Regions from separate parts of the Pseudoalteromonas sp. M58 genome, predicted to be linked through region 1. Evidence: predicted binding sites of a transcription regulator. Region 1 holds the regulator's gene; the other holds the start of a gene.
What was found. Region 1 encodes sigma-54, which starts transcription at its own class of promoters, with help from an activator protein. Its sites were predicted from a motif close to GTTGGCACGNNNNTNGNNT; they were not measured.
Positions count from the first base shown of each region.

Region 2: a site for sigma-54 is predicted at 2,628-2,646, ahead of flgB (flagellar basal body rod protein FlgB). Genes of this name have one in related genera too.

Region 1 is NZ_CP152390.1:425,188-431,327, forward strand. Features, by position in the region: gene mgtE (magnesium transporter) at 1-623, opposite strand, end outside; gene AAGD16_RS01955 (HPr family phosphocarrier protein) at 763-1,035, opposite strand; gene rapZ (RNase adapter RapZ) at 1,055-1,897, opposite strand; gene ptsN (PTS IIA-like nitrogen regulatory protein PtsN) at 1,917-2,369, opposite strand; gene hpf (ribosome hibernation promoting factor) at 2,374-2,661, opposite strand; gene AAGD16_RS01975 (RNA polymerase factor sigma-54) at 2,688-4,187, opposite strand; gene lptB (LPS export ABC transporter ATP-binding protein) at 4,257-4,982, opposite strand; gene lptA (lipopolysaccharide transport periplasmic protein LptA) at 4,979-5,518, opposite strand; gene lptC (LPS export ABC transporter periplasmic protein LptC) at 5,508-6,062, opposite strand; gene kdsC (3-deoxy-manno-octulosonate-8-phosphatase KdsC) at 6,059-6,140, opposite strand, start outside.
Region 2 is NZ_CP152390.1:2,439,367-2,445,506, forward strand. Features, by position in the region: gene flgE (flagellar hook protein FlgE) at 1-1,000, opposite strand, end outside; gene AAGD16_RS11320 (flagellar hook assembly protein FlgD) at 1,059-1,736, opposite strand; gene flgC (flagellar basal body rod protein FlgC) at 1,750-2,181, opposite strand; gene flgB (flagellar basal body rod protein FlgB) at 2,184-2,594, opposite strand; gene AAGD16_RS11335 (protein-glutamate O-methyltransferase CheR) at 2,724-3,554, opposite strand; gene AAGD16_RS11340 (chemotaxis protein) at 3,575-4,507, opposite strand; gene flgA (flagellar basal body P-ring formation chaperone FlgA) at 4,646-5,353, shown strand; gene flgM (flagellar biosynthesis anti-sigma factor FlgM) at 5,429-5,749, shown strand; gene flgN (flagellar export chaperone FlgN) at 5,742-6,140, shown strand, end outside.

The DNA of each region.
Region 1 (6,140 bases):
TCCATTAACTCATGAACAATTTTTTCAGGGGGATTAGTTAATAAAGTACTCAGCGATAGGGCGCCTAAAAAGCAGTTATTTTCATCAACCACATATAAGTCATCTGTACCCTCAGGTAATTCGCCGCGTAAGCGAATATAACGCAGTACCACATCTAGAGTCACATCGGGGCGAATAGTAACGGTATCTATATTCATCAATGCGCCAGCAGAGCGCTCTTGATACGATAAAGCCTGCGTTGCACGTTCTCTATCTTGAATATCCATAGCGCTAACAACGTCTTTATAAACGGTGTCAGGTAGGCTACGTAGTACTTCCCCTAAGTCATCATGGCCCATGTCTTCGGTTGCGGCAGCAATGTGCTCGGGTGCCATTTGCGCAATAATGCCCAAACGTACATCTTCAGACAGCTCTTCAAGCACATCACCTTGTACATCAGGATCAACAAGCTGCCAGAGCATACGGCGAATTTTATGCGGGGATGATTCTAAAAGAAGTGCGGTATCACAAGGCGCCGTCTTTGCCAGCATGCGTCTAACTTGAACAAATTGACCACTATTTAGTGACTTAGTCACCTGTTTTAGTTGTTGTAGTGGAATATCTTGTTCTAAAGCTTCAGGCATTGGCGTCCTTAATTAAATTGTATTACATGCTGGAAGGGTATAAATGCTATTCAATTTTAGTTTATCTTACTTTATGTGAGCAAACTACCTCAACCACTATTAACCTAAGCTTAGGATGATGAGTTAATAATGAACTTTTTTATTCTTGCTCATTAAATCGTTGGTCGATGAGCTCACCTATTGCGCTAAGTGCAGGCTCAGCGTCGGGGCCTTCGCATACCACCTTAACTTCTTTGCCTTGGCTGCTTTCGAGTAACATAAGTGCCAGCACGCTATCGCCAGCGGCTTGTTTGTCATCTTGAAATAAAGTGATTGTGGCATCAAATTGCACAGAAAGCTGAGCTAATACTGTCGCCGCTCTAGCGTGTAATCCTAATTTGTTTTTTATTAAAAATGTATTTTCTAAGCGCATTGCATGTTCTCACTCGGTATTATTCTTGTTCTCGGTGGCGAATTTTTACATTAGGATGGCTCATTGCAAAGCTTTCGCCAATGGTTTGCGCTAAATAAACAGAGCGGTGTTGCCCACCGGTACAGCCAATTGCAATGGTTAAGTAGCTGCGGTTATTTCGTTCTAAATGCGGCAGCCATGTTTGCACAAATGTTTGAATTTGCCATGTAAATTTTTGCACTATACTGTGACTTGCTAGGTAGTCTTTTACTGGTTGGTCCAGCCCTGTAAGTGGCTTAAGCTCAGGCTCCCAATGTGGGTTTGGTAAAAAGCGGGCATCAAATACGTAATCTGCTTCTTTAGGGATGCCGTGTTTAAAACCAAATGACTCAAAGGTAATGATCAGTTGTTTATCTTTTTTTCCGAGTATTTTTTCACGAATAGACTCAGCAAGCTGATGCACACTTAAATCTGTGGTATCAATCATATAATCAGCACGGTTAATCAATACATCAAGTAGTTGTTTTTCTTTTTTTATGGCTAAATCAAGCGGCAAAGAATCAATAGATAAAGGGTGGAGACGTCGCGTTTCTGAAAAACGTTTTATTAATGTTTGATCGTCACTGTCTAAATAAAATACCGTTGGTTTAGTAAAACCAGGTAAATATTCAATGATTTCATTAAACTGCTGTTGCTCTTTAGGTAGGTTACGTACATCAACACTCACGGCAATTTTATTATAACTGTCGGAAACACTGCGCACTAATGATGGTAATAAATTAAGAGGAATATTGTCTACACAATAATAACCTAAGTCTTCCACAACGCGTAACGCCACAGATTTACCTGACCCTGAACGACCGCTTATAATTATTAATTCCATTTATCACCTTTCTTTATTACTACGATTGACTGACGATAACCTGATACAGTTCGCTATCCGATTTGGCGGCGCGTAACTGTTTACAAAATTCTTTATCATTGAGCTTATCAGCAATCGTGGCTAGCGTCTTCAAATGCTGCTGATTATCGCCATCGGGAACAATTAACGCGACAAAAATGTCAACCGGTCGGTTATCAATCGCATCAAAATTAATAGCTGTTTCGCTCACTAAAATCAAAGCTAGGGGCTCTTGAGCACCACTCATGCGACCATGTGGAATAGCAATGCCTCGACCAATGCCTGTACTTCCTAGCTTTTCTCTTGCAGTTAATGCATTAAGAATATCTTGTTGTGTTAAATAGGGCAGCTTATTGTGAGCCAATTCACTGATAAATTCTAAAATTCTTTTTTTACTATTAAAAAGGACCGCAGCTTTACTGCAGTCCTGACAGATAAGTGAGCTTAGTTTCATAGTGTTAGTGTCGAGCAAGTTTCTCTTTGTGTTTAATTACTTGACGATCTAGCTTGTCAATGAGCGAGTCTATAGCGGCATACATATCTTGATGCTCAGTAGAGGCAAAAATCTCAGCGCCACTAACATGAACGGTTGCTTCAGCTTTTTGGTTTAGTTTTTCTACATCGAGAATAACGTGCACATTCGTTATGTGATCAGTGTGCCTCTGTAACTTCGAAAATTTACTATTTACGTAGTCTCTAAGCGAGTCGGTAATATCTACATGGCGACCAGTTAAATTCAGTTGCATAAACATTTTCCTCTTTGTTGTACGCCTTAAATCAAACTTTTACGTTGATTAGACGGGGGAATAGCTAGAGATTCGCGATATTTTGCAATGGTTCTCCTCGCTACTTTAATTCCTTGCTCTGCCAATATATCTGCAATTTTACTATCACTCAATGGTTTAGCTGAGTTTTCTGCAGCGATTAATTTTTTAATTAATGCACGTATTGCTGTTGATGAACATTCGCCACCATTTTCAGTACTTACATGGCTTGAAAAGAAATATTTAAGCTCAAAAATGCCACGTGGTGTATGCATGTATTTTTGCGTAGTAACACGCGATATAGTCGACTCATGCATTTCCACCATTTCAGCCACATCGTTAAGCACCATAGGCTTCATAGCCTCAGGACCGTGTTCAAAAAAGGCCTGTTGCTGCTGCACAATACAGTTGGTTACTTTAAGTAGCGTGTCATTTCTACTTTCTAAGCTTTTTATAAACCATTTAGCCTCTTGTAAGTGCGAGCGAATAAACTGGCTATCACCACTTGATTTAACCGTACGCGACATAGCTGCATATTGGCTATTTACTCTGATCTTAGGCATGCTATCTGGGTTTAATTCAACTACCCAACGACCTTTAACTTTTTTAACCGACACATCAGGAATAACGTATTCAGACTCTTCTCTGACAATAGTGTCTGCCGGTTTTGGGCTGAGCGTATGAATCAACGTCATGATTTCTTTTAGCTCATCTTCTTTAAGCTTTGTTTTTTTCATTAACGTGCGATAGTCACGTGCAGCAAGTAAATCAATATGATCGGTTAAGATCATTTTTGTTTCGTTTAAAAAAGGTGTGTCTTTATCAAATTGATTTAGCTGAATACACAAGCACTCTTGTAAACTACGCGCGGCTATTCCCACTGGATCAAATAGTTGAATACGCTTTAGTACCGCTTCTATTTCGTCAAGTTCAACTTCATCTTCGCCGTCGTTTTCTTGGTTAAAGCTTTCTAATATTTCTTCACAGCTAAGGGTTAGAATCCCTGAGTCGTCTACAGCTTCTACAATTGCAATAGCTATCGCTTCATCGGTAGGACTAAACGGCGTCAGTTGAAGTTGCCACATTAAATACTCATGCAGCGTTTCAGTCGAAGAGCCTTGATAAATAGATTCATCTTCTGGCATTGGGCCCGATGAAGAGGCAGGCGCAGCGCTCATATATTCATCCCAAGTAACATCCATAGCCATATCATCGCTAATAGTGTCTTTGGTCATTGCTTCGCCGCTATCTTGCTCATACTCGCTAGGTTTATCGTCAGCTGAGGCACTTAGCGTTATGTCATCGTTATCGGCTTTTTGTTCGTTTTTACCTGCAGTGTCTTCGCTGTAATCGTGTTCTTCAACTTCAAGCAAGGGGTTGCTATCGAGCGCTTCTTGAATTTCTTGCTGGAGATCCAATGTACTGAGTTGCAATAAGCGAATTGCTTGTTGCAACTGTGGAGTCATTGTAAGTTGCTGGCCCATGCGCAGCTGTAATGATTGCCTCATGTATCTCTAACAATCCTTTTAAATTATTATAATTAATATTAGCAGATGCTTAGTGTAATAACACACATATTAGAGCTTGAACTGCTCGCCTAAATAAACATCGCGTACTGTTTTATCGTTTAATACATATTCTGGAGTGCCTGATGCAATTAACTCTCCATGAGAAACTATGTAGGCTTTTTCACAAACATCAAGAGTTTCGCGTACGTTGTGATCTGTGATAAGTACGCCAATTCCTCGGTTTTTAAGATGCTCTATAATCTTTTTAATATCTAATACTGAGATAGGATCAACCCCCGCAAAGGGTTCGTCTAAAAGGATAAATTTAGGGTTTGCTGCTAACGCGCGAGCAATTTCAACGCGGCGACGTTCACCACCTGATAAAGCCATACCTTGACTATCGCGGATATGCTGAATGCTAAATTCATCAAGTAAATTATTTAAGGTATCTTCGCGTTGTTGTTTATTTAATTCTTTACGTGTTTCTAAGATAGCCATTAAGTTTTGATAAACAGTCAGCTTTCTAAAAATAGACGACTCTTGCGGTAAATAACCAATCCCTAAACGCGCTCGGCTGTGCATCGGTAATAAAGTAATATCTTTATCATCAATTGATATTTTGCCTTTATCGCTAGGGACAAGGCCTACAATCATATAAAAGGTGGTGGTTTTACCTGCACCATTAGGGCCAAGTAACCCCACAATACTGCCAGCTTCAACCTCTAGGCCAACGTTTTTTACAACTTCACGACCTTTATAGCTTTTAGCTAATAGCTCTGCTTTTAATGTGCTCATGGTTGGCCTTTATCATCTTCTTTTTTATTTTCAACAGGCACTAAAATAGTGTGTACACGGTCTGTTGAGTTTTCGTCTTTTTCTGCGCTAATTAACTGCTGCTCGATATCGTAAGTGATACTTTTAGCTGTTATTTGTTGACCTGCTTGAGCAATGCTTGCATCGCCGATTAAGGTTAAAAAACGCAGCGACACATCGTAACGCACTTCATTAGCACTGGCGCTCATTATGGTGCCATCAGCTTGGGTTTCTTCAAAATATGCAGGGCTGCCTGTGGCAATTAATAACTGTTTGTTATCGCCTAGCTCATCGCGTTTATGCACTTCTAAACGGTCAGCTGTGATACGGCGATTACCATGAATAATTTCAACATTTTTCTCAAAAATGCCTACGTTTTCTTTTAATTGACCTTCTTGCTTATCTGCACTAATTGAAATTTGATTAGCAGCGGGGGCTTCAGCAGGTTCAGCGCCATTACTGTTAAAAGCAATTAATAGTGAGGGAAAAATTAAAATTTTAAATAGGTTATTGGTCATAATATAGGGTTCGCGTATGGTTAATAAGTTTAATCACCTCGGTTTTTAAATCGGCCTCAAGGCCTTTACCTGTGATTTTTAAATTAGGTCCTGTAATAACGACAGGCTGCTGTGATTGCATGGTTAATAGTTTTATATCAACATTGATGGTCTGGGCGTTGATCGTATCGATCATGGCGTTATCTACTAAGTTTTGAGCGGTTACATTACCCTCTAACACCAGTTGACGGTCGTCGTAGAGGGTGGCTTCATCGGCGTTAATACGCCATGTTTGCTGCTCGTTGTATAAAGTGAATATAGGCTTTTCAAAAAAGGTAAAACCGAGTTGTTGATACAACTCCATTTTTACCGCAGTTACCTTATGGCTCACTTTACCTTGTTCATTATAAGCCGTTTGTTTTAGCTCAATAGCGGTATAATCAGGCTTAGCAATAACTTGTGTTTCTTCGCTTGCAGTAATATCAACCTTAGTAAAATAAGGATACCAGAGCCAAACCATACAGCTTATGAATAAAACGCTCAGTATAATGCGCGCTACATTCATGAACTCGTTCCTTGGCTAGTTAGTGGCTTGTTATTTTCGAGCATAAGTAAGTCTGTCAGCTCTCTTACCGCACCAAAA
Region 2 (6,140 bases), 1.3 Mb from region 1:
CTGTACCAATATCAATACCCGCTAAGCGACCTACTGTCGCACCATCTTGCTCTAGTGCTTTCACCTCAAAGCGACTCGCATATTGAGTAGGCGTTCTATTTGCAGTACCGGCCTCATCGCGCCAATTAATCGCAATATCATCAAATTGGGCGCCATTAGATAAAATACCCGATAAATTAGCTCCGGTTAAATTAACATCAGTAAAGGTTGGACCAACATTTGGAGCACCATTAGTCGTTGCAGGCAAACCGCTAGCATCAAACCCAAAGGTACTTAGCGGGCTTGGTGTTGCTGTCGCGGCACCAGTTGCATCAAAGGGAGTTTTATCAAGCGTACCATGTACTTGCCATTCATTAGGCGCTGTTTTTACAAAAAAGAATTGTAGAACATGTGGCTCACCAAGTGAGTCATACATTGTGGTCGATGTCGAAGAGTTATAAGTAGTACTGTCTGTTGCATCAAAAGGGACAGCTATTACATCTTCTCGAGAATCGACGTTAAATGATGTATAAACGTTTGAAGTAGAGCGCGGAGAGCCCGAAGAATCTGGTATTTGTAAAGCAGATGAAGTACTAAGACTTACAGAGGTCGTATCACCACTAACTTCATCAACTGGGAAGCTTTGTAAAAAATTACCTTTAGCATCTACAACAAAGTTATCTTTATTAAGCTTAAATGCACCCGCACGCGTGTAGGTAAAGTCTTGTGCGCCTAAGTCTTGACTGGTAGCAAAATACCCCTCACCTGTGATCGCTAAATCCAGTGAATTATTAGTAAACTGCAGCGAGCCCTGATGAAACTGCTGGGCAACCATAGTGGTTTGTACACCATCACCATTTTTCGTTTTACCGGCGCTAAATACTGATGATGCGTATACATCAGCAAATTCAGCGCGAGACTCTTTAAAGCCCGTGGTATTTACGTTGGCAATATTATTGGCGGTAACATCTAAATCTTTTTGTGCGGCAGCAAGGCCTGTTAATGCAATATTGAAGCTCATAATTAACCTCTAACCTAAAAAATATTTAGCCTATTGGCTAAAAAATACATAAAATCTATTACGCGATTTCTGCGACATCAGTCAGCCTAACCGCACCTTCTTTGGTATTAATAATAATGCCGCTTGAGCCATTAATATTAACACTCTCAATATTTTTGAATGAGGCAATTGGTAAGCTAGAGAATTCGCCATCCGTACTGCCTTCAGCTTTAACATTGTATTCACCAGGAGGAAGTCGTTCACCCGCTTCGTTTTTACCATCCCATGCAAAGCGAACCGCACCTGCAGGCTGCGTGCCTAAATCAATAGTTTTAACTAATTGCCCTGATGCATCTTCAATACGAAGCGTTAAATTGTCTACCGGCTTTTCAGCAACAATCGCTCCCTTTACCTCACCCGACTCATTAAGCTCAAGTGTGTCAGACTCCAGCAGCGCTTGCTTACCAACCAGTGTTGATGCTTGCAATGCTGAATTTGATGTCATCGACGCAGCTAAAGACTCAAAGTTAGAGTTTAAATTTGAGATCCCTTCAGCCATAGTAAAGTTTGTCATTTGTGCAATCATCTGATCGTTATCAGCTGGTTTGCTGGGATCTTGATATGACAACTGCTGTGTTAACAACGAAAAGAAATCTTCTTGGGTTAACGCGTCACTCTCTTCTTTTTTTGGCACTTGCTTATCTTGCCAACGTAAAGAGTCCATGTAGGATGAAGAAGTACTAATATCGTTACTCATGAGCTACCCTCAGTTACCGCTGACCTAACAGCAGTGTTTTACTTAACATTTGCTTAGCTGCATCAGCAACTTGAACATTTGTCTGATAAGAGCGAGAAGCAGAAATCATATTTGCCATCTCCTCAACAACATTCACGTTGGGTTTGTAAATATATCCATTTTCATCCGCACTCGGGTGATTTGGGTTATATTCGATTTGTAGTGGTTTATTACTTTCAACCACTCCTAACACTTTTACACCAACGGCAGAGCCCTGTGGGTTGCTTGCTGACGCTGACGCTTTTGTTAGCTCCGCAGCAAATACAGGTTGTCGCGCTCGGTACGTCTCATTTTGTGAAGAGCTAATTGTATTGGCATTAGAGATATTACTTGCCGTGGTATTTAATCGCACGTTTTGCGCGCTCATACCAGAACCAGCAATATCAAACACATTATATAAACTCATAATTAGGCTCCTTGACTACCGAGGGCTTTTTTCAGGCCTTTAAATTTACCATTAAGAAACTGGACACTGGCCTGATACTCCATAGCATTCTGTGTATACAAGTTCCGTTCCACTTGTATATCAACAGAGTTGCCATCACCTGTATCTGTTTGATTTGGCGTACGAAATAGTTCATTACTACCTACACTACGGGTACCACCGGCAATGTGTTTTTCATTGGTTCTTACCATGGTATTGCCGCTTAGTTGGTTGGACTTTGCCGTTTTTAATGCTGAGGCAAAGTCGATATCTTTTGCTTTATAGCCGGGCGTATCAGCATTTGCGATATTAGTAGCGAGCATTTCTGCTCTTTGCGAACGGATCAACATCGCATGCGGATGCACGCCTAATGCTTTATCAAAACTGATAGCCATAACTACCTCCAAAAAATTGACTCAGTACCGATAAAGCAATAAATGAGCCAGCAGTGAAAATAGTGATGATAAAAACAAAAAACGACGCAATAGGCGTCGTTTAGAGGAGGGATAATATATTAATGAAGGTCATTTCTTTTGATAAATGATACCAGGGTTACAACGCACCATATCAAAGTCAGTACTTAAACCAGACATAGACTCCGACGCACCTAAAAATAAATACCCCTTAGGGTTAAGTGCTTGAGAGAATTGTGCAATTATTTTGGCTTTCACCTCAGGTGAAAAGTAAATTAAAACATTACGGCAAAATATAATATCGAACTTACCCATTAAAGCGTACGAATCGAGCAAATTTAAATGCCTAAAGCTCACTTGCTTTTTCAATGAATCAACCACTTGTGCCATACCATTGCCGCTGTCTTTAAAAAACTTTTTACGACGTTCAGCAGAGAGTCCGCGAGCCAATGCCAATGCATCATATTCAGCATGTTTACACATATCAAGCATGGTATTTGATATATCTGTACCAATTATTTGTGCACCCATTTTTAAAACACCAGGGCTGCTGGATTGAAACTCAGCAACCGACATCGCTATTGAGTAGGGTTCTTGTCCTGATGAGCTCGCCGCAGACCATATTTTTAATGGCCTGTTTAACGTTTTAAACTCAGGGAATAATCTGGTTTTAAGTAACTCAAACGGATACTGATCTCTAAACCACAATGTCTCATTGGTTGTCATGGCATCAACAACGGCTGCGCGCAACTGGCGCTCATGCACACCGAGAGTTTTACTTACCAATTCAGACAACGATTCAACATTAAATCGAGACATTAATGGTGCCAAACGGCTCTTTACTAAATACTGCTTATTTTCACCTAAAACAATACCGCACTGTTGTTCTAAAAATAAGCGAAATTGATCGTATTCGTTTTGCTGCAAATCTTTATTAGTCAAATCAATAACACCTATGTTTATTAATCACGATGAACCCATTTATTAACGGCTGTTGCAAGCTCGTCTGGGTTAAATTTTGCAATAAAATCATCTGCTCCTACTTTTTCAATCATCGCTTGATTGAAAACACCACTCAATGATGTGTGTAAAATCACATGTAGTGGCGCAAGTTTAGGATTAGCTTTGATTTCTGCAGTCAGCGTGTAACCATCCATTTCTGGCATTTCTACATCAGAAATGAGTAGCCCTACTCGCTCTGTAATATCATTTACGCAATCGAGCTCTGCAATTTCTTTTAATCTTATTAAAGCTTCTTTACCATTTTTAGCCAACTCAGTTGTTACACCTAATGGTTCCAATGCTCGTTTTACTTGATTTCGCGCAACAGCCGAATCATCAGCAATAAATACTATTCTCTCGCCTAAATCTTTTTGTATATTACCTTGCGAGGCAACATCATCGCTCACGGTAGTATTAACTGGGCAGATTTCGTTTAAGATTTTTTCTACGTCGAGTATCTCAACGAGCTCATTTTCAATTTCAGTGACGGCTGTTAAATAAGAATAACGACCCGCTCCTGACGGCGGTGGCATTATTTTTTCCCAGTTCATGTTAACTATACGTTCAACACCACCCACTAAGAATCCTTGCACTGTACGGTTATACTCAGCAATTATTATAAAGCCATCTTCTATGCTTTTTATTGGGCGCCCACCTACAGCCATAGATAAGTCAATTACCGAAATAGTTTGCCCACGAATATGTGCTACGCCACGGATATAAGTGTTAGATTTCGGCATGCTAGTCAATGGAGGGCATTGAAGAACTTCTCTTACCTTGAACACATTAATACCAAAGCGCTGACGCCCATTAAGCTTAAATAACAATAATTCCAAGCGGTTTTGCCCAACCAACTGTGTACGTTGGTTTACTGAGTCTAAAATACCTGCCATTTAAATCTCCTAAGAAAACAAATATAAGGAACGATAATTGCTTTCAATTAATAAAGCGTCATAACACAACGGGGGCGTCTAAATTCTGACGCAAAATATTTATACCCTGTTTGCAACCATAAGCATAGTCGAAACATTATGAGTTTGTTAAAAAAAACCAGAAGATACAGTGTTTTTTATTTTCTTGCTAGCCTCTGCTTCGCTTTGCCACTAAAGGCACAAGTATTTAGTAAAGAGTTATTGCAAGAAATGGCTGTATCTTATGTTGCTCAAAAAGCAGTGACTACAAATGATAACAAAATACAGTTTAGCGCATTACCGCTAGATAGCCGCATTCCCGATCGCCAATGTAATTCTGAGCCTGAGCTAATAACGCCAAGTGAGCCTCCCTTTAATCGCCAAGTCACTATTCAAATAAAATGTAACGATAGTGACAACTGGGCACAGTACGTTCATGTCAGAATCACTGAATCAGCACCTGTTGTAGTTGCAACTACCAATTTAGCACGAGGTGAAGTGATTACTCCATCCCATTTAAGTATTGATATGCGCCCTGCACACTTTATCAGAGCGCAGTACCTTGAAGATCCAACGGCTCTTATTGGTAGTCGTAGCAAACGCAACATCCGTGAAGGAATGCCCGTTTTACTAAATCAAATATGTATGGTGTGCAAAGGTGATTCTGTTACAATTTATGCTAATATCAAAGGGTTAAGAGTAAAAACGACGGGTATTGCATTAGAGGATGGCACCTTGGGCGAGCAAGTAAGAGTAGAAAACAAAAAGACAGGTAAAGTTTTAAATGCGCGTGTAGATGGTGTAGAGTCTGTGCAAGTAAATATTTAATATAAATTTATGCTAAAGTATCTTTAATAAATGCCGATATAAAGGCATCAGTTGGGCAATATACGGATTTTTATTATGGTCGGTCAAGTAAATAAATCAAATCAACAACCGAGTGTTTTAACAAACACTCAACAGCAAAAAGTTGATTTAAAAAGAGATAATGCAAATACACAGGCGGCACAAACGCCTTCACCTAAAGCTGCCAGCGATTCGGTGAGCTTAACACCGCAAGCTAAGCAATTAAAATCGTTACAAGAGAAAGCGCAGCAGTCTTCTGGTTTTGATAGCAACAAAGTTGCTGAGCTTAAAAAAGCGATTACTGAAGGTAATTATCAAATCGACAGTGAGAAGCTTGCCAAAAATCTAGCAGACTTTGAGTTTAACGTTTATGGCTGATCACAATAGTTTAATTACAATTAAACTAAATGAGCAAATTACTTGCTTAACAAAACTGAGCGAGTTACTCACTCAGGAGCTTACTGCGATTGCATCTCGAAGAGGTGAAGGTTTAAAAGAAATTGCCCAACAAAAAATGTCTTTTTTAACCAGTGTAAGCACCCTTGATAAAGAACTTAGCAAACTTATTGCCAGTAATGATCAGCAAACAGATGAAAACGCTGACTTAATAAAGCTAACTCGAGAAAAGCTTGAGCAGTGTCAAAAACAAAATGAAGTTAACGCTCATGCAGCGCATCAAGCGCAGTTAAGTGTAAAGCAATTAAAGGGTATTTTAATTGGCGCACCTTCGTCTATGACCTACGATCAAGCCGGTAGCGTAGTTAATACT